Regions from separate parts of the Halomonas flagellata genome, predicted to be linked through region 2. Evidence: predicted binding sites of a transcription regulator. Region 2 holds the regulator's gene; each other region holds the start of a gene.

Region 1 (4,715 bases), on a different contig from region 2:
ATGGCGGAGGGCGGGTCGTCGTTGATCAGCCAGGGCCGGATCTTCTCGAACTGCCGGAAGAACAGCGACTGGTCCACCACCAGGTCACGGATCACCGGCATGCCGGGCAGCGGACGCAGGGTCAGGGTGTCGGAGTCACCCAGCACCGCTTCCACCGGGGTGATGCAGGCCAGGCCGTTCTTGCCGTTGATGTTCATGCCATCGGAGCCGCACACCCCTTCCCGGCAGGAGCGCCGATAGGCCAGGGTGGGATCTTGCTGCTTGAGGTGCTCGAGGACGTCGAGCACCATGGCCTGGCGAAAACGCTCCTCGACTTCAAAGGTTGCCATTCTCGGCAGGTCGTCCTGCTCGGGATGATAGCGATAGAGATGCACCTTGATCATGGGCTAGCCCCCGGCTGGCATCAGGCGTCCGGTCGGCATCAGGAAAATCGATGCGATACGACCCATGTTCATATTTCAGTTCCTCCCGTCTGTGGCGACCACCCACTGCCGTGAACCGCCAGAACCAACGCACGGGCATCAAGATGTATATATTTTGCTTCTTACAGGGTAGCCGTCAGGTCAGGAGGATCAAGTCGGCCTTCAGCGTGTCCCGCCCCCGGCCTTGAGCCCCAGCCGCCTGGCAAGCTTGTGCAGGTTGCTGGCGTCCACCTCCAGGCGCCTGGCCGCCGCCGCCCAGCGCCCGTCGCAGGCGGCCAGGGCCTCGCGGATCGCCTGGCGCTGAGCCTGTTCCACTCGCTCACGCAGCGTCGGTGGCGCAATCTCGTCCGACATCTCCGGTCTCTCCCATGCGCCACTGGACACCTCCGCACGGCCGGGAATATCGAGCCAGGCTGGTTCCAGGGTGATGATATCGTCGCGCCGCGCCCCGTGGCTGAGGGCCTTGATTGCCGCGCGGCTGATCACGTGCTCGAGCTCGCGCACGTTGCCCGGCCAGGCGTAGGCCAGCAGCGCCTCCTCGGCCGCGGGCGAGAGGCGCAGGCTGCGCACCCCGAGCCGGGTGCGGTTGATCTCCAGGAAGTGGCCGGCCAGCACCAGCACGTCGCTTCCCCGCTCGCGCAGCGGCGGGATCGCCACCGGGTAGGCCGACAGCCGGTGGTAGAGGTCGGCGCGGAAGTGGCCATCGCGCACCCCGTCGGCCAGGCGACGATTGGTGGCGGCGATGATCCGCACGTCGACGCAGCGCGGGGTGTCCTCGCCCAGGCGCTGCACCTCGCCTTCCTGCAGGGCACGCAGCAGCTTGGCTTGGACGGGCAACGGCAACTCGCCTACCTCGTCGAGGAACAGGGTGCCACCATCAGCCGCCTCGAAGCGGCCGGCACGCCCGGCGGTGGCGCCGGAGAAGGCCCCCCTCACGTGGCCGAACAGCTCACTCTCGGCCAGGGATTCGGGCAGCGCGGCACAGTTGACCTGCACCAGCGGCGCGGCGCGGCGGGCGGAGCGCCGGTGCAGGCGACGCGCGAAGAGCTCCTTGCCCACCCCCGTCTCCCCCGTCAGCAGTACCGGCAGGTCAGAGGCCGCCACCACGTCCAGCTCGCGCAGCAGCCGCTGGAGCACCACGCTGTGGCCGAGGATGTCGCGCGCCTCGGGCGCCTCGAGGGCCACGCTGCCGTCCTGCTGCGCCATGCGCAGGGCGCGCAGGTCCCGCTCCAGGCGACTGACCCGCACCGCCGCCTCGACCAGCAGCGCATAGCTCTCCAGGGCCGTGCGATCGGCGGCATCGAAGGTGCCCGCCTCCAGCGCATCAAGGGTCAATACGCCCCAGGGTTCGGCCTCCACGTGCAGGCTGATGCCCATGCAGTCGTGAACGTGCAGCGGTTGGCCAGGCTGCTGCTCCACCAGACCGTCGTAGGGGTCCGGCAGGCTGGCATCCGGCGGGAAGAGCGTGGTGCGCCGGCTGGCGAGGATGGTGGCCAGGCGTGGGTGATGGGCCACCTCGAAGCGCCGACCCAGCGCCTCGCGCACCAGCCCATCCACGGCCACCGGCACCAGCGCATTCTCCTCCAGGCGCAGCAGGCAGACGGCGCCGCAGCGAAAGCCCTCGCGCAGGGTGCACGTCAATCGCTGCAGGCGCACGGCGCTGGGCAGGTCGGCGACCAGGTCCGCCAGCAGGGTCTCATCAAGCATGGTGATATTTACCTTTCTGGGTTCTATTTACCCGATTTTAACCGGGTAATTTTCACCCTCAAGCCGGTATTACCGCAAGAGACGGGCGCTCGCAACCTGGCACGCCCCTTGCCTATCAAGAATGCCATCCAACTTCATCGAGGAGTCCACACCATGAGCCTGCTGGAACAGAGCGTCGGTCGTACCGCCTTGACCCTGCCCGGTGCCACCCGCGTCTTCCATGACCACAATATCGACTTCTGCTGCGGCGGCCGTATCAGCCTGCGCGAGGCCGCCGATCGCGTTGGTCTGGCGCCCGAGGCCCTGGTCGCCGAGCTCGAGGCGCTGCCGGCGGGCGCGAGCGACGAGCGCGACTGGCAGTCGGCCAGCAACGAGGAGCTGATCAGGCATATCCTCACCCGCTACCACGATATCCACCGCCAGCAGCTGCCCGAGCTGGTGCGCATGGCCCGCCGCGTCGAGCAGGTCCATGGCGAGCGCGTCACCTGCCCCAACGGCCTGGCCGATCTCCTCATGCTGCTCCACCAGGAGATGGAGAGCCATATGCAGAAGGAGGAGCAGATCCTCTTCCCGATGCTTCGCCAGGGCATGGGCACCCAGGCCCGGGGCCCCATCGCGGTGATGCGCCACGAGCACGACGACCACGGCGAGCACCTTGAAAGGCTGGCGATGCTGACCGACGACATCACCCCGCCGAAGGGGGCCTGCACCACCTGGCGCGCCCTCTACACCGGGCTACGCGAGTTCCGCGACGACCTGATGCAACACATCCACCTGGAGAACAACCTGCTGTTCGAACGTGCCGGCTAAGCCCGGCCACACCGAGAACGGCGCGTCGTCGGCATTGGCGGCGACGCACCTGGGAGGCCACCATGAAAGCCATCCTGCTCGAACGCCTGCACGTCGACCACTACCGCTACCAGGCGCTGCTCTGCATCCTCGACCGCCAGCTGCATATCGCGGCCTGCGAGGAGATCCCCGACTACCGACTGCTGGCACGGCTTTGCCACTACCTCACCCGGCAGCCTGAGGAGTGGCATCACCGGGTGGAGGATGCCCTCTTCGAGCGCCTCGCCGCGCGCCATCCCGACAGCCGCGACACCCTCGAGGTGCTGGTCGAGGAGCACCGACGCATCACGACCTACGGCCGCGAACTCGAGGCGGCGTTCCACCGAATGGCGGACGAGACGCCAGACGCCGAGGCTGACGCCAACCTGCTCAACTTGGGCCAAGCCTTCAGCGAGCTCTACCACCACCACCTGCATACTGAAAACCAGCACATTTTCCCACTCATCGAGCGACAGGTCCCTGCCGGGGAGCTTGACGGCATGACGTCCGGAATCCCGCTGGACAGCCCCGCCGAGGGCAGCCCGAGCTTTCAGCTGCTCTACCGGCAGATCGCCGATCACCACACTGGGTTGCGCCTGGGCCACGGCGAACAGGCCGACTTCTGCCCGCTCTGCGATGCCAGGCCGGCCCACTCTTCTTGATTCAGCCATCAAATGAATCCACCGCATCGGCCCCCCATGGGCACCGCCCATGGGGGGCTCGTGGCACGGGTCTAATTGGAGCGGACACCCCGGTCGTAATGGAACGTCATGAAGACGATGCCCGGCGTCATCACCAGCCGCCAGGCCAGCTCCACCTCGTCATCGAACTGCTCGTCGAAGGTTCGAACCGTGTCGATCAGGGTCTCTAGCCAGAGGTCATACAGCCCGGGACGTATGTCGAGGTGCGCGCGATCGTGGCTGATCGCTACCTCCTGCAGGTAGTAGTCGGCATGGCTCGACGCGTAGAACGCCAGAAGGTGATAGAAGGCCTTTTTCAGCATGGCTTGCTGGCGAGCCATGTCGGTATGGCGAAACTTCTCTGCGACCTCGGGGGAAGCCGCGAGAAAGCGCTCATAGAAGGCCACGAAGAACGCCCGTCCCTCGACCTCTCGGCTCAGTACCCGCACGTAACTCGCGTCGAACAGGCGTTCAATGTCCATGACCACCTCGCATGGTGCGCGTGTCTATACCCAGACTAGGCCAGAGGCTCCCGCAAGGCCTCGTCAGGAGTCCTCCTCATGGCCCCGGCATGACCTGGATCACGCCAATCGTGAATGCCTCCTCACCATGACGCCAGTCAAGGGCCAGGCAAGGATGGTCGACTAGCATGGTCGGGTTTTCATCGACAGGAGTCCGCCATGGAGCTCGTCTGCCCCGCCGGCAACCTGCCCGCCCTGAAGCGCGCCGTGGACGAAGGGGCCGATGCCGTCTACTTCGGCTTCCAGAACACCACCAACGCCCGCCAGTTCGCCGGCCTGAACTTCACCGACCGGCGCGCCCGGGAAGGCATCGACTATGCCCACGCCCGCGGCAAGCGGGTGTTCTGCGCCATCAATACCTATCCACAGCCCGACGGCTGGGAGCTGTGGACCCGCGCCGTGGACCAGGCCGTCGAGCTGGGCGTCGACGCCCTGATCCTGGCCGACATGGGCCTGCTCGACTACGCCGCCCGCCGCCATCCCTCCCTTCCCCGGCACCTGTCGGTGCAGGGCTCGGCCACCAGCCATGAGGCGTTGCACTTCTACCACGAGCAGTT
Region 2 (4,715 bases):
CCGCCCCAACGCATGCGCGGTGAGCGCTTCGACGCCTGGATCCATGACAATCGCGTCCGCCTGACCGACAATGTTCGCGGCCACCATCCGCCCGAGACGCCCCCCACCGACGAGGACCCCGAGCCATGACGCAACAGTCCCCTGCCTCCCTGCTGGCCCCGGCACTGCTCGGACTGGCGCTCACGGTCCTGGCCACCCCCCCGGCGCTGGCCCTCGAGGGCGACGCCAGCGCCCCCATCGAGGTGGAGGCGAACCAGCTCGATCTCGACGACCGCGCCGGCACCGCCGTCTATACCGGGGAGGTGGACATCCGCCAGGGCAGCATGCGACTGACCGGTGACCGGGTCGAGATCCGCCGCAACGAGGCAGGCGAACTCTCCCACGCCATCGCCACCGGCGAGCGTGCCTACATCGAGCAGCAGCCCGCGCCGGACGAGCCGCTCGTGCGCGGCTGGGGGCGCACCATCGTCTACTACGTCGCCGAGCGGCGGGTGGAGCTGATCGACCGTGCCGAGCTGCACCAGGCCGGCGACACCTTCGATGGCGGCTATCTGGAGTATTTCCTCGATCGTCGCGTGGTCCAGGCCCGCTCCGAGGCCGAGGGCGTCCAGGAGCGCCAGCGCGTGCGCATGACCCTGCAGCCCGAGCAGTAAGGGACGACATGAAGACACTCCGCGCCAGCCATCTGGCCAAGAGCTACAAGCGCCGCCGCGTGGTGCAGGACATCAGCCTCGCCATCGGTCAGGGCAGCATCGTCGGCCTGCTCGGCCCCAACGGCGCCGGCAAGACCACCTCCTTCTACATGATCGTCGGCCTGGTGCGTGCCGATGTCGGCGAGGTGCACATCGACGACCGGGACCTGACGCGAGCGGCAATGCACGAGCGGGCCCGGGCCGGCATCGGCTACCTGCCCCAGGAGGCCTCGATCTTCCGCAAGCTCTCGGTGGCCGACAACATCATGGCGATCCTCGAGACCCGCAAGGATCTCGACCGCGCCGGCCGCCGCGCCCGACTCGAGCAGCTGCTCGAGGACTTCCATGTCACCCATATCCGCGACAACCTCGGCATGAGCCTCTCCGGCGGCGAACGGCGGCGGGTGGAGATCGCCAGGGCGCTGGCCACGGAGCCCGCCTTCATCCTGCTCGATGAGCCCTTTGCCGGGGTCGACCCCATCTCGGTGGGCGAGATCAAGAGTATCATCCGCCAGCTGAAGGCCCGTGATATCGGCGTGCTGATCACCGACCATAATGTGCGCGAGACCCTCGACATCTGCGACACCGCCTACATCGTCGGCGACGGCCGAATCATCGCCGAAGGCGATGCCGAGGCGATCCTGGCCAACCAGCGGGTACGGGAAGTGTACCTCGGCGAGGATTTCCGCCTCTGAGCACCGGAACCGCAACTTTCTGATATAAAGGCCATTGTTACAAATAGGCACACTAATTGCCAATGGCACGCTTATTGCTAATAAAAGCCTTGCAAGACGACCGACAGCGGACTAGGGTGGAGGTTTTCGGCGAATGAGCACACACCTCTCATGGCCATGAAAGCATCTCTGCAACTGCGCGTCGGTACCCAACTGACCATGACACCTCAGTTGCAGCAGGCCATCGCCCTGCTGCAACTCTCCACCCTGGACCTGCGCCAGGAGATCCAGCAGGCCCTGGAAGCGAACCCCATGCTGGAGCTCGACGACGGCTTCGGCGAGCAGGCGGCGAGTGAGACGCCCGCTGACGACTGGGCCAGCGAGATCCCCAGCGAACTCTCCGTCGACAGCGACTGGTCGGACACCTATCAAGACCTGGGCGCCCCCGCCGGTGGCGGCGAGGGCCCTGACTTCGAACGCCAGGCCGAGGGCCAGAGCCTCCAGAGCCATCTCGCCTGGCAGTTGGCGATGACCGACCTGGACGAGCGCCAGCGGCACATCGCCGAGAGCCTGATCGACGCCGTGGACGGCGCCGGCTACCTGACCCAGCCGCTCGACGAATTGCGCGACGGGCTCAGGGGCCAGGGGCTCGAGGGCCTCAAGAGCCGCGAGGTGGAGCAGGTACTGCTGCGCCTGCAACAGTTCGAACCGACCGGCATCTTCGCCCGGGACCTGCGTGAATGCCTGATGCTGCAACTCGCCGCCCTGCCCGACGATACCCCGCTGCTGCCCCAGGCCCGCCGCCTGGTCCGCCAGTTCCTCGAGGCGCTGGCCGCCGATGACCGCCGCCTGCTCAGGCGACGCCTCGGCCTCGACGACGATGCCCTCGACGCGGTGACCGCCCTGGTCCGCTCGCTGGACCCGAGACCCGGCAGCCGCTATTCGGAATCCGCCAGCGACTACGTCATTCCCGATCTGGTCGCCCGTCACGACAGCCGCGGCTGGCAGGTGGAGCTCAATCCCGAGGCCCTGCCGCGGCTGCGCATCCAGCCCGACTATGCGGCACTGATTCGCCGCGCCGACAAGAGCCAGGACAACCAGTTCCTCAAGGATCACCTGCAGGAGGCGCGCTGGCTGATGAAGAGCCTGTCCAGCCGCAACGATACCCTGCTACGGGTGGGGCGCGAGATCATGGCGCGCCAGCTCGACTTCCTCGAGCAGGGCGAGGAGGCGATGAGGCCATTGATACTGGCCGATATCGCCCAGGCCGTGGAGATGCACGAGTCGACCATCTCACGGGTCACCACCCAGAAGTTCATCCATACCCCGCGCGGGGTCTTCGAGCTGAAGTACTTCTTCTCCAGCCAGGTCAGCAACGGCGATGGCGACGCCCACTCGAGCACGGCGATTCGCGCCCGCATCCGCAAGCTGATCCAGGAGGAACCACCACGCAAGCCGCTCTCCGACAGCAGGCTGGTGGCACTGCTCGAGGAGGCCGGCATCAGCGTCGCGCGCCGGACTATTGCCAAGTACCGGGAAGCGATGGGCATCCCCTCCTCCAGCGAGCGCAAGCGGCTGAGGTGAGAAGGGGACGGCGACGACCATTGCGCTCTCCAAGGTTCACCCGGGAAGCGATGGGCATCCCCTCCTCCAGCGAGCGCAAGCGGCTGAGGTGAGGCATCGACAGCGCCCGGAGCGCCCGCCACCAGTGGGTTTCCGGGCGCTGTCGCGGCATGCGCCAGGCGTTGCGGGCGTCGCCCTTCACGGGGGGTTTGCATGGCAGGAAAAAGGGTTACAATCGAGGCACCAATCGAAGGACGAAGGAGCGTGTCATGCAAGTCAACATCACCGGCCATCATGTGGAACTGACCGACGCCCTGCGTGACTATGTGAGCGAGAAGCTCACTCGCGTGGAACGCCACTATGACAACATCACCACCGTGCAGGTAACGCTCTCCGTCGAGAAGGCCCGCCAGCAGGCCGCCTGCACCCTGCATGCCGCCGGTGCCGATCTGCACGCCGAGGCCATGGACGGTGACATGTACGCCGCCATCGACGCCCTCGCCGACAAGCTGGACCGCCAGCTGGTCAAGCACAAGGAGAAGGTCCAGGCCCGCGCCCAGGGCGCCGGCGCCCGCTGATCCATCATGACACTCGAAGCCATCCTGCCCCCCGAGCGCACCCTCTTCGGCGTGCCCGGGGGGAGCAAGAAGCGGGTCCTGGAGTTCTTCAGCACCTTCATCGCCCAGAACACCCCGAGCCTCGACAGCCAGGAAGTCTTCGGCCGCCTGATCGGCCGCGAACGGCTGGGCAGCACGGGCATCGGCAACGGCGTCGCCATTCCCCATGCCCGCGACCCGCACTGCAAGGCACCCATTGCCGGCTTCCTGAAACTGGCCGAACCGATCGACTTCGACGCCATCGATGGCGAACCGGTGGACCTGATCTTCGTGCTGCTGGTGCCGGAAGAGGCAGACGATGCCCACCTCGCGCTGCTGGCCCAGGTCGCCGGCGTGATGAACGATGCCGAGACCCGGGGCCGGCTGCGCAAGAGCGCGAGCCAGCGCGAACTTCATGAACGACTCATCGAGGCGATCCGACGACAATCCTCGGGCTGATCGCCCCTCACCGGGCCACCCGGCCAGCCACACGACCAGGAGACCCGCCATGCAGCTCGTGATCATCAGCGGCCGATCCGGCTCAGGCAAGTCGATCGCACTGCAGGCGCTCGAGGATCTCGGCTACTACGCCATCGACAACCTGCCGGCCATGCTGCTCGGCCCGCTGGTGGACGAACTCAGCAGCGACCACTCCCTCCACACCTCGATCGCGGTGAGCATCGACGCCCGCAACCTGCCCCATGCGCTGGAACGCTTTCCCAGCCTGCTGGAGGAGGTCCGCGCGCGCGGGATCGACGGCCAGGTGATCTACCTCACCACCGACGCCCGCATCCTGCTCGAGCGCTACTCGGAAACCCGCCGGCGCCACCCGCTGACGCGCGACAGCGACATGACCCTGGCCGAGGCGATCGACTCCGAGGAGACGGCGCTGGCCGAGATCCGCGACCTGGCCGACCTGGTGATCGATACCTCACGGCTCTCGGTGCACGAGCTGCGCCGGCGCATCAGCGATCAGGTGGCCCACCACCGGGCCGACCAGCTGACCCTGACCGTGGAGTCCTTCGGCTTCAAGCGCGGCGTGCCCCTCGACGCCGATATCGTCTTCGATGCCCGCTGCCTGCCGAACCCCTACTGGGATCCCCGGCTGCGCCAGGACACCGGTCGCGATGCCTCGATCATCGAGTTCCTCGACGGCTACCCCGTCGTCGGCGAGATGCATGACGACATCC
Region 3 (4,715 bases), on a different contig from region 2:
ACCGCCCGTCCGCCGTGCCCGGTGGCACGGGTCCGGCTGAACCGGATCAGCTCGGCGGCATCGTCGAGATCGCGGAAGGCGTGTACGCCGTCGAGGTCGAGGCCGGGAATCGGCGGCATGGCCGGGCGCGAGCCGGTGGCCAGCACCAGGCGATCGTAGTCGAGGGTGCGGCCGGCGTCGGTGGTCAGGCGCCGTGCCTGGAGGTCGATGTCGGTGACACGCTCGCCGAGCACCAGGGCGATGTCGTGTTCGGCGTACCAGTCCGCCCCGTTCAGGGTCAGGGCGTCGTGGGTCATTTCGCCGGCGAGCAGTGGCGAGAGCAGGATGCGGTTATAGGCCGGTACCCGCTCGTCGCCGATCACGGTGATGCGCGGCGGGCGCCCCGGCTGCTTGACCAGGGCCTCGACCAGGCGGTGGCCGGCCATGCCGTTGCCGACGATTACCAGGTGTTCGGTTGCCGGCGAATCGGGATGTCGATGGCGCATATCCTGACACCTCTCTTGATGCGGAAATGACGAAACGAAAGAAGACGCCTCGGCGCCGCCTCCCCTCTCGGGGAGTGCACAGAGACGTCTTCGTCGTGATATGTCGTGCGATCGCCATTGATCGCCGTGTGCCATACCCAATCAAGAATCCGGCCAGGATGCCGTAATTATCAGTTTTCTTGAGCTTTATCAGAGGATTGTGAGCTGCCGGAAGGGGTGGCCGGGAATCCCGTCCGGCGGGTAGTGCACATCAGTGGTGCGTGGCCGCATCGAAATGCACAGGGCTGTAGCACTCTTCCAGGGTGCGCAGATCCAGCGTCCGGCCGTGGTCGCGCATGTGCCGGCCGATGTGCTCGGCGAAGCGGCCCGCTGCCGCGGCCGTGGGCCGTAGCACCCCCTCGCCGTACAGGCGCTGGTGGACCGGCGCGCCGTCCAGAGCCAGGCCGTCGAGGTGGCAGATCGAGTGGTCGAGGTAGGGCGGCAGGGCGAGCCAGTCATGGGCCTGGCGGCGCTGCTCGGCGGACTCGGCGAGCCAGCTGCTGGCCCGCTCCAGGGCGCGGATCAGCGCCGCCTGGGTAGCCGGGTAGCGCCGGGCCCAGGCGCCAGTCACGCCGAGCACCTTCTCCGGGTGATCGGGCCACAGCTGGGCGCCGGTGGCGATCGGCCGCCCCGCGCCGCGGTGGCGGGCCAGGGTCCCCCAGGGCTCGCCGGCGCAGAAGCCGTCGATGCGCCCCTCCTGCAGCGCCTCCACCATGCGGGGCGGCGGCAGGGCGATCAGCTCCACGTCGCGTTCGGCATCGATGCCCGCCAGCGAGAGCCATTCGCGCAGCTGGTAGTGCTGGCAGGAGAAGGGGTAGACCATGGCCAGGCGGGGGCGGCATTCGCCCGCTTGCTGACGCAGCCAGTCGGCAAGCGCCCGGGCGCTCGCCGCGGGGTCCTCGCCGAGTGTCGCGCCGCTCTCGTGGCATAGCGTCTCGGAGAGCGTGAGGGTATTGCCGTTGCGGCCCAGGATGATCGGTGCCCGGACATCGCAGGGCGCCCGGCCCAGCCCCAGGCTCATGGCCAGTGGCAGGGGCGCCAGCATCTGGGCGCCGTCGAGCAGGCCGGCGGCGACCTTGTCACGCAGGGTCGACCAGGCGTTCTCCCTCGACAGCGAGACGTCCAGGCCCTGCTCGGCGAAGAAGCCCCGCTCCCGGGCGATGATCAGCAGGGCGGCGTCCAGCAGGGGCATGAAGCCCAGCGACAGGCGTTCCAGTTCGGGGGGTGTGGCCGTCGTGCTCATGGTTGCCTCTTTCATGACAGGGGCCCTACTCGGAAGATCGAGAGTTCAGGCGTTCGAGAATGTCGATGACGCTGTCGGCGACCTCGGCCAGACGCTGGCCGCGATCCATGGCCAGCTTGCGCAGCATGCGGTAGGCCTGCCCCTCGTCGCAGTCCTGATGCTTCATCAGCAGGCCCTTGGCGCGCTCGATGCGTTTGCGGTCGGCCAGCTGGTTACGAGCCTTGTCGAGTTCCAGGCGCATGGACTGGAAGGCGTCGAAACGGGCGATGGCGACCTCGATGATGGCCTTGACCCGGCCGGGCACCAGGCCGTCGACCACATAGGCGCTGACACCCGACTGCAGCGCCGCCTGCATGGTGTCGGGGTCGTGCTGGTCGGCGAAGAACACCACCGGACGCGGATTCTCGCGATTGAGCAGGGCCATGCTCTCCAGGGTGTCCCGGTCGGGGGATTCCATGTCGATGATCACCACGTCGGGCTGGTGGCGGGCGACCATCTCGTTGAGGCTCGCCGGGCTCTGCAGGCGGCAGATGACCGTATGGCCCTCGCGGGTGAGGGCCTCCTCGACCATGGCGGCGCGCACGACCTCGTCGTCGACCAGCAGGATATTCAGGGGTGGTGGCATGGCAGTGTCGCTCGTCATGTTGCGTGCGTTTACTACTCTGTTGTGCAAGATGCATTCCAGGTACGGCTACCGCGAGGCGGGACGCCCCTCCCGGGCGGATGGGAGGGGAGCGTAGCCGTCGTGTCGAGGAGCCGTGGGCACCAGGGTGGTGCAAGTAGCGCGCGCCGGTGATAGTCGTTGGTGCGGCAAGCGGGGGGAGGGTTCCCCATGCGTTCGGCCGGGACGTCACAGGTCGCTGGATATTTGGTGAAAAGCCTGGCATGGCATGTGTCTTGCTTATGTCAGGTCAAACGGTGAGGAGAGCCATGCCGGCCCTCCGAGACCAGGCAACGACGCCCGCCAGCGGCCCATTAACAGGGAGGCCGCTGGTGGGCGTCGTCGTTTCCCGACCGACTGCGACAGGAGATCGTCATGCATCAGGCCCGAACCACCTGCCCCTACTGCGGCGTCGGCTGTGGCGTACTGGCCTGCGTGGAGAACGACCGGATCACCGGGGTGGAAGGCGATGCCGATCACCCGGCCAACTTCGGGCGGCTGTGCGTCAAGGGCTCGGCATTGCACGAGACCCTGGGGGACCACGGCCGGCTGACCCGCCCCCGCGTCGACGGCGTCGAGGTGGAGTGGGACACGGCGCTGGATGCCGTGGCCGACCGGCTGCAGGCGACTCGCCGCGACCACGGCAAGGACGCGGTGGCGGCCTACCTCTCGGGGCAGTTGCTTACCGAGGACTACTACGTCGCCAACAAGCTGTTCAAGGGCTTCCTCGGCACCCCGCACCTGGATACCAACTCGCGACTCTGCATGGCCTCGGCGGTGGCGGCCTACAAGCGCGCCCTGGGGGCCGATGCGGTGCCCTGCAACTACGAGGATATCGAAGACGCCGAGCTGGTGGTGCTGGTGGGCTCGAACCTGGCCTGGAACCACCCGGTGCTCTACCAGCGCCTGCGCACCGCCAAGAGTCGCAATCCGCTGCTGCGGGTGGTGGTGATCGACCCCCGGGTGACCGACACCTGCGAGATCGCCGACCTCTACCTGGGCCTCAAGCCCGGCAGCGACGCCCGGCTGTTCAACGGCCTGCTGACCTGGATGGCCAACAAGGGCAAGCTGGATCGCGTCTATCTCGAGAAACACACCACCGGTTTCGATGCCGCCCTGGCGGCGGCCCGGGAGGAGGACGACTCGGTGGAGGCCATCGCCGCCGACTGCGATGTCGACCCGGAGCGTCTCGAGACCTTCTTCTACTGGTTCGCCAGCCAGTTGCACGTGGTGACCCTCTACTCCCAGGGCATCAACCAGTCCTCCAGCGGTACCGACAAGTGCAACGCCATCATCAACTGCCACCTGGCCGGCGGCAAGATCGGGCTGCCCGGTGCCGGCCCCTTCTCGATCACCGGCCAGCCCAATGCCATGGGCGGGCGCGAGGTGGGCGGCCTGGCCAACCAGCTGGCCGCCCACATGGACTACCACAGCCCCGGCGCCATCGACCGCGTCACCCGCTTCTGGACGACGGAATCGCTTGTCCCGACCCTGCCCGAGGGGCCGGGCCACAAGGCGGTGGAGCTCTTCGAGGCGATCGAGCGGGGCGAGGTGCGGGCGGTATGGATCATGGCCACCAACCCGGCGGTCAGTCTACCCGACGTTCACCGGGTGCGCCGGGCCCTGGCGAAGTGTCCGCTGGTGATCGTCTCCGAGTGCGTGGCCGACACCGACCTGCTGCCCTACGCCGACATCGTGCTGCCGGCCTCGGGCTGGTCGGAGAAGGACGGCACCGTGACCAATTCCGAGCGACGCCTCTCCCGCCAGCGCGGCATCCTGCCGCCGCCGGGGGAGGCGCGTCACGACTGGTGGATCATCACCCAGGTGGCCCACCGGCTCGGGTTCGGCGAGGCCTTCGCCTTCGAGCATCCGAGCGAGATCTTCGACGAGCATGCCCGGCTGTCGGGGTTCGAGAACCTGGCCGGCTCCGAGTCCGCCCGGCTGTTCGATATCTCCGGCCTGGCCGGGCTCGACCGGGCGGCCTATGACGCCCTGGCCCCGATCCAGTGGCCGGTGACGGCCCGGGCACCGCAGGGGACGGCGCGGCTGTTCGAGGATGGCCGTTTCGCCACCCCCGATGGCCTGGCCAGGCTGATCCCGGTGTGGCCGCGCGAGCCCGAGCAGGCGCTCAGCGAGGCACGCCCGCTGCGCCTCAACACCGGACGGGTGCGCGACCAGTGGCACACCATGACCCGCACCGGCCGGGCGCCGCGGCTGATGAACCACCGCGCCGAGCCCTTTATCGAGGTGAGTCCCGAGGATGCGGCCGCCTGCGGTGTAGCCGATC
Region 4 (4,715 bases), on a different contig from region 2:
TGGATCGAGCTCGATGACCACCAGGCGCTGCCCGGGCGCGTCGGGCCGGCGGTCGCCCGGGAACTGGAGCGCCAGGTGGCCCGTCGCCTCGAGCGGACCTTCCGCAGCGAGGACAGCGTGGCGTTGCTGGGCAGGGCGCTCTGGGGGGTACTGATCGAGCATCCGGTCTCTGTGCTGGGTCTCCAGACCACCGCTCAGCGCTTCCTCGAGGCGATGGATGCCCCCTTCGATGCCGCCGGCCGGCCGCTGCTGCTGACCACCTCCATCGGCATCGCCCGCTACCCCGAGGACGGCGAGAGTGAGGAGGAACTGATGAAGCGGGCCCAGGAGGCGCTATCCCGGGCCGGCAAGGCGGGGCACGGTCGCCACGACTTCGTCGATGCCCGTCTGCGGCGCCGCCTCGAGGAGCAGGAGGCCGTCCGTCGCCAGCTTCAGGAGGCCTTGCTGTCACCGAGCAAGCACTTCCATATCGTCTACCAGCCCCAGGTCGATTCCGTCGATGGAACCTGCCGGGGACTCGAGGCGCTGGTACGCTGGCAGCACCCTCGCTGCGGCCTGCTGGATCCGCGAGACTTCCTGCCCGAGGTCGCCGAGATGGGCCAACTGATCCGGTTGGATCGCTGGGTGCTGGAGCGGGTCATCCTCCAGCATCGGCAGTGGCAGGAGGAGGGCTCGGCGCTGGCGACCCTCGGGATGTCGGTGAACCTCGATGCGGCGATGCTGGAGCAGTCGGTCTTCGACAGCCGCCCCCTGGATCACTTCCTGCGCCAGCAGGCGGAGGATCTCGCCTGGCTCTCGCTGGAGATCGAGGGCGCCGGCCTGGCGGCCAGGGGCAAGGCACATGCCCACCTGCTCAAGCGGCTCGAGCAGTTGGGCGTCGCCCTGGTGGCCGACGAGCTGGGTTGCGACCCCCTCGACCTGCTCCAGCTCTCGGCGCTGCCGGTCACCCGGGCCAAGGTCAGTCGGCGGCTGGTCAGCGGGGTCGGCCGCGGCCCCAATGCCGATCGTACCCTGGCGGCGCTGGCGCCGTGCCTGGCGGCACTGGGGCTGCGGACCGTGGTGGTGGGGGTGGAGACCCACGCTCAGCTGGAAGCGGTTCGCGGGCTGGGCTTCGAGCTGGTGCAGGGCAATCTGTTCTCGCCGCCGCTGGGTGTCGCCGAACTGGCGGCCTGGCACGCAACGTCACAGCAGTGACGGGGCGTGCCGCCGGCCGAGGATGAGTGGTCGGAGGAGCGGGGCGGTCAGGCCGAGGCGTTGAGGCGCCCGGGCTGGCGGCCGGTGCGACCGCGGGGGTCGTAGAGGGTCTTTTCCGACACTTCATGGATGAAGTCGAGCATGCGCTGGTTGTGCGCCAGGCGCATGCCCAGCAGCTGGCCGGCCAGGCGATTGAGGCGGTCGGCCCGCTCGGTCGCGCCCAGGGTGGCCTCCCAGCCCGCCAGGCAATCGGCATCCCGGGCGGCTGCCCGGGCGCCCTCGTGGCCGTCGCGGTAGCCCAGGCGCCGCTGCACCTGGCGGCGCAGCTGCTCCATGCCCTCGAGCTCGACCAGCAGGGCCTGTTTCTCCGTGGCGATCCTCTCGAGCCGGCTGCCGTCGATCTGCCCGGCGGTCAGCGCCTCGAGCTCCTCCTCGAGCAGGGTGACGAGGGCCGCGAGGCGCCCCTGCTGGTCGTTCAGCAGCCGCGCCAGGCTCATGCCTCGTCTTTCCCCAGCATCTCGCGCACATTGGCGATCAGGCCGTCGGCGATCCGGTCGGCGCGGATCTCGAGGCGCCCCTCGCGGATCGCCTCGCGAATCTCCTCGACCCGCGCGGTGTCGATGTCCTGGCTGCCGTCGGCCGCATGCCGGTTCAGGTGGGTCGCTGCCGCCGGACCGGCATCCTGGCCGCTCGCCTGGCTTGCGCTCCTGACCTTCTGGGGCTCGTCGCGCGGCTGGGGCTGGCCGGGGCGGATCAGCGGGTTCTGGTTGTCGATCTTCAAGATGGTTGCCTCGTGACCGGTGCCTTTGTCCAGAAAGTGAGTCCAGAGAGTGAGTCCAGGACGTGAGTGTCTGGGTGCCTGACCGGACTATCGGCCGTCTCGACGGAAACTTTAGGCCTGCCGCGCCGTGGCTGGCAGCCTAGCCAGGGGGGACTCAGAAGTCCACGGCGAGCCGGGCGTCACCGACGACCGTGGCGGTGATCAGGTCGCGGTTGGCGAAGCGCACCCTCACTCGCTCGCCTTCGCCCCCGGGCTCCAGGGCCTCGCCTTCGCGGGTCACGCGAAAACTCGCTCCCTGCGCTTCGACCGTCACCTGCTGGCCGCGTTCGACCAGTGGCCGGGTCTGGAACTGGTGGGCCTGCAGCGGCGAGCCGCTGGCCAGCCGGCGCTGGGCGACCTGGCCGAGGACTTCCGCCTCGTCGAGTACCGCCTGGCGCGGCAGTCGGCTCAGGTCGCCGCGGCGGGTCTCCAGCAGCTCGTCGGTGATCGTGGTGCCCGGCGCGATGTCGCGTGCCGCGACCGGATAGTCGCCGATCACGCCCACTTCCGCCTGCAGGTAGCGCACCTGGCGGCCTTCCTCGCCGCAGCGCACGCCCACCGACACCCGGCCGAGCACCGGCCGGGAGGCATGGGTCAGGAATGGCTGCGGCGCCTCGCAGGGCGGCAGGTGGGCGGACGGCGGATGCACCTCGATGACCACTTCCTCGCCATGCCCCTGCGCCTGCTCATAGAGGAAGGCATGCACTCCGGTCATCAGGGCATCGTCCGCCAGGGTCGGCTGATGGACGAACAGCCACGCCAGCGCCAGGCAGGCGCCGAGGAGCCGGCGTGGGCGGTGGGAAGAGGCATCGGGCATGGCGCGCTCGCGAGGGTCGGATGGGACGCTAGGAGCATTCTAGCGGGGCGGACGAAAGCGAAAGAGTCGAAATGGACGCGGAAAGCGGGACTGTTCGTTCCTTTGGGATGACGCCGGGCTGGCTATTCTCCATCGTCAACGAATTCCGTATTCAGGGGAGCGCCGTCGTGATCGATCAGCTCGAAGCCGCCTTCAACTTCCATCAGCAGGCCCTGGGGCTGCGCCAGCAGCGCCACAAGGTGCTGGCCAGCAACATTGCCAACGCCGACACGCCGGGCTACAAGGCGCGAGGCATGGACTTCGCCAGCGAGCTGAAGAAGGCCGTGGAGCATGGGCGCAGCGGCGGCAAGGGGCTGGCGCTCTCCCGCACCGCCGAGGGGCACATCGCCGGCCAGGGGGTCGCCCCGGCCAGCGGCGGCCTGCTCTACCGCGTGCCCGACCAGCCCAGCCTCGACGGCAACACCGTGGACATGGATCGCGAGCGCACCCAGTTCGCCGACAATGCTGTGCGCTACCAGGCCGGCCTGACCATCCTCAACAGCCGCATCCAGGGCCTCAAGACGGCCATGCAGCCCGAATAAGGAGCCTCACCCATGTCGATGTTTTCCGTGTTCGATATCGCCGGCTCGGCGATGAGCGCCCAGTCGCAGCGCATGAACGTCACCGCCAGCAACCTGGCCAACGCCGACAGCGTGGCCGGGCCGGACGGCGAGGCCTACCGCGCCAAGCAGGTGATGTTCGAGAGCCGTGCCGCCGCCCAGGGGATCGGTGGCGTCGGGGTACGCGAGGTGGTCGAGGATCCCTCGCCGATGCGCATGGAGTACCGCCCCGAGCACCCGCTCGCCGATGACGAGGGCTACGTGGCCATGCCCAATGTCGAGCCGGTGCACGAGATGGTCAACATGATCTCCGCCTCGCGTTCCTACCAGGCCAACGTCGAGGTCATGAACACCAGCAAGCAGATGATGCTGAAGACCCTGACCCTGGGCGAGGGCTGACCGCCATGACCACCACCATCGATTCCAGTGTCATCGGCCGCATGAATGCCGGCGCCTCCGGCAGCGTGGATGCCAGCCAGTCGGCCGAGCTGCGCGACAACTTCATGACCCTGCTGATCACCCAGCTGCAGAACCAGGACCCGCTGAATCCCATGGAGAACAGCGAGATGACCTCCCAGCTGGCCCAGGTCAACACCGTCAGCGGGATCGAGGAGCTCAACGAGACCCTGAGCGGCATCACCAGCCAGATCGATGCCGGCCAGACCCTCCAGGCCACGGGGCTGATCGGCCAGGGCGTGTTGGTGCCGGGCGACCGGGTCCTGCTCGAGACCGATGCCGAAGGGCAGGTGCATACCACGCCCTTCGGCATCGAGCTCGAGGAATCCGCCGACAACGTCCAGGTAACCATCACCAATGCCGATGGTCAGGTGATCAACCGCTACGACATCGGCCCGGCCAAGGCCGGGGTGGAGTCGTTCAGCTGGGACGGCAAGACCAGCGAGGGCGAATCCGCCGTGCCGGGCGCCTACCGGGTCGGCATCGAGGCCACCCGGGGTGACGACAGCCTGGACGTCGAGACCCTCAACTTTGCCGTGGTCAATGGGGTGACGCCGTCCGATGACGACGGCGGCGTGCGCCTCGACCTGGGCGCCGTCTATGGCCAGGTCGCCCTCGACCAGGTCAGGCAGATCCTGTGATTCGCATCCGCCATCGCAACTGCACCACCACCAAGTCAAGCCAGTAGGCAGAGGAACCAGACATGGGCTTTTCACAAGCACTCAGCGGCTTGAATGCCGCGGCGTCGAAACTGGGCGTGTTGGGCAACAACATCGCCAACTCGCAGACCGTTGGCTTCAAGGCCTCCAATTCGCAATTCGCCGATGTC

The links. The regulator sigma-54, encoded in region 2, starts transcription at its own class of promoters, with help from an activator protein. The targets are predictions, from matches to a motif close to TGGCACNNNNNTTGCTNT.
Region 1: a site for sigma-54 is predicted at 2,227-2,244, ahead of ytfE (iron-sulfur cluster repair protein YtfE). Genes of this name have one in related genera too.
Region 3: a site for sigma-54 is predicted at 2,434-2,451, ahead of MKP05_RS04125 (ANTAR domain-containing response regulator). Genes of this name have one in related genera too.
Region 4: a site for sigma-54 is predicted at 2,853-2,870, ahead of flgB (flagellar basal body rod protein FlgB). Genes of this name have one in related genera too.

The regions. Positions count from the first base shown of each region.
Region 1 is NZ_JAKVPY010000007.1:119,546-124,260, reverse strand. Features, by position in the region: gene MKP05_RS07770 (succinate dehydrogenase iron-sulfur subunit) at 1-380, opposite strand, end outside; gene norR (nitric oxide reductase transcriptional regulator NorR) at 585-2,129, opposite strand; gene ytfE (iron-sulfur cluster repair protein YtfE) at 2,283-2,939, shown strand; gene MKP05_RS07755 (hemerythrin domain-containing protein) at 3,002-3,619, shown strand; gene MKP05_RS07750 (globin) at 3,691-4,119, opposite strand; gene ubiU (ubiquinone anaerobic biosynthesis protein UbiU) at 4,318-4,715, shown strand, end outside.
Region 2 is NZ_JAKVPY010000001.1:134,306-139,020, reverse strand. Features, by position in the region: gene lptC (LPS export ABC transporter periplasmic protein LptC) at 1-129, shown strand, start outside; gene lptA (lipopolysaccharide transport periplasmic protein LptA) at 126-653, shown strand; gene lptB (LPS export ABC transporter ATP-binding protein) at 662-1,387, shown strand; gene MKP05_RS00625 (RNA polymerase factor sigma-54) at 1,538-2,950, shown strand; gene hpf (ribosome hibernation-promoting factor, HPF/YfiA family) at 3,199-3,507, shown strand; gene ptsN (PTS IIA-like nitrogen regulatory protein PtsN) at 3,514-3,984, shown strand; gene rapZ (RNase adapter RapZ) at 4,034-4,715, shown strand, end outside.
Region 3 is NZ_JAKVPY010000004.1:32,317-37,031, forward strand. Features, by position in the region: gene MKP05_RS04115 (NAD(P)/FAD-dependent oxidoreductase) at 1-485, opposite strand, end outside; gene MKP05_RS04120 (CmpA/NrtA family ABC transporter substrate-binding protein) at 736-1,767, opposite strand; gene MKP05_RS04125 (ANTAR domain-containing response regulator) at 1,793-2,392, opposite strand; gene MKP05_RS04130 (nitrate reductase) at 2,804-4,715, shown strand, end outside.
Region 4 is NZ_JAKVPY010000007.1:25,569-30,283, forward strand. Features, by position in the region: gene MKP05_RS07295 (EAL domain-containing protein) at 1-1,194, shown strand, start outside; gene MKP05_RS07300 (flagella synthesis protein FlgN) at 1,242-1,691, opposite strand; gene flgM (flagellar biosynthesis anti-sigma factor FlgM) at 1,688-1,975, opposite strand; gene flgA (flagellar basal body P-ring formation chaperone FlgA) at 2,130-2,831, opposite strand; gene flgB (flagellar basal body rod protein FlgB) at 2,999-3,412, shown strand; gene flgC (flagellar basal body rod protein FlgC) at 3,425-3,829, shown strand; gene flgD (flagellar hook assembly protein FlgD) at 3,835-4,527, shown strand; gene flgE (flagellar hook protein FlgE) at 4,590-4,715, shown strand, end outside.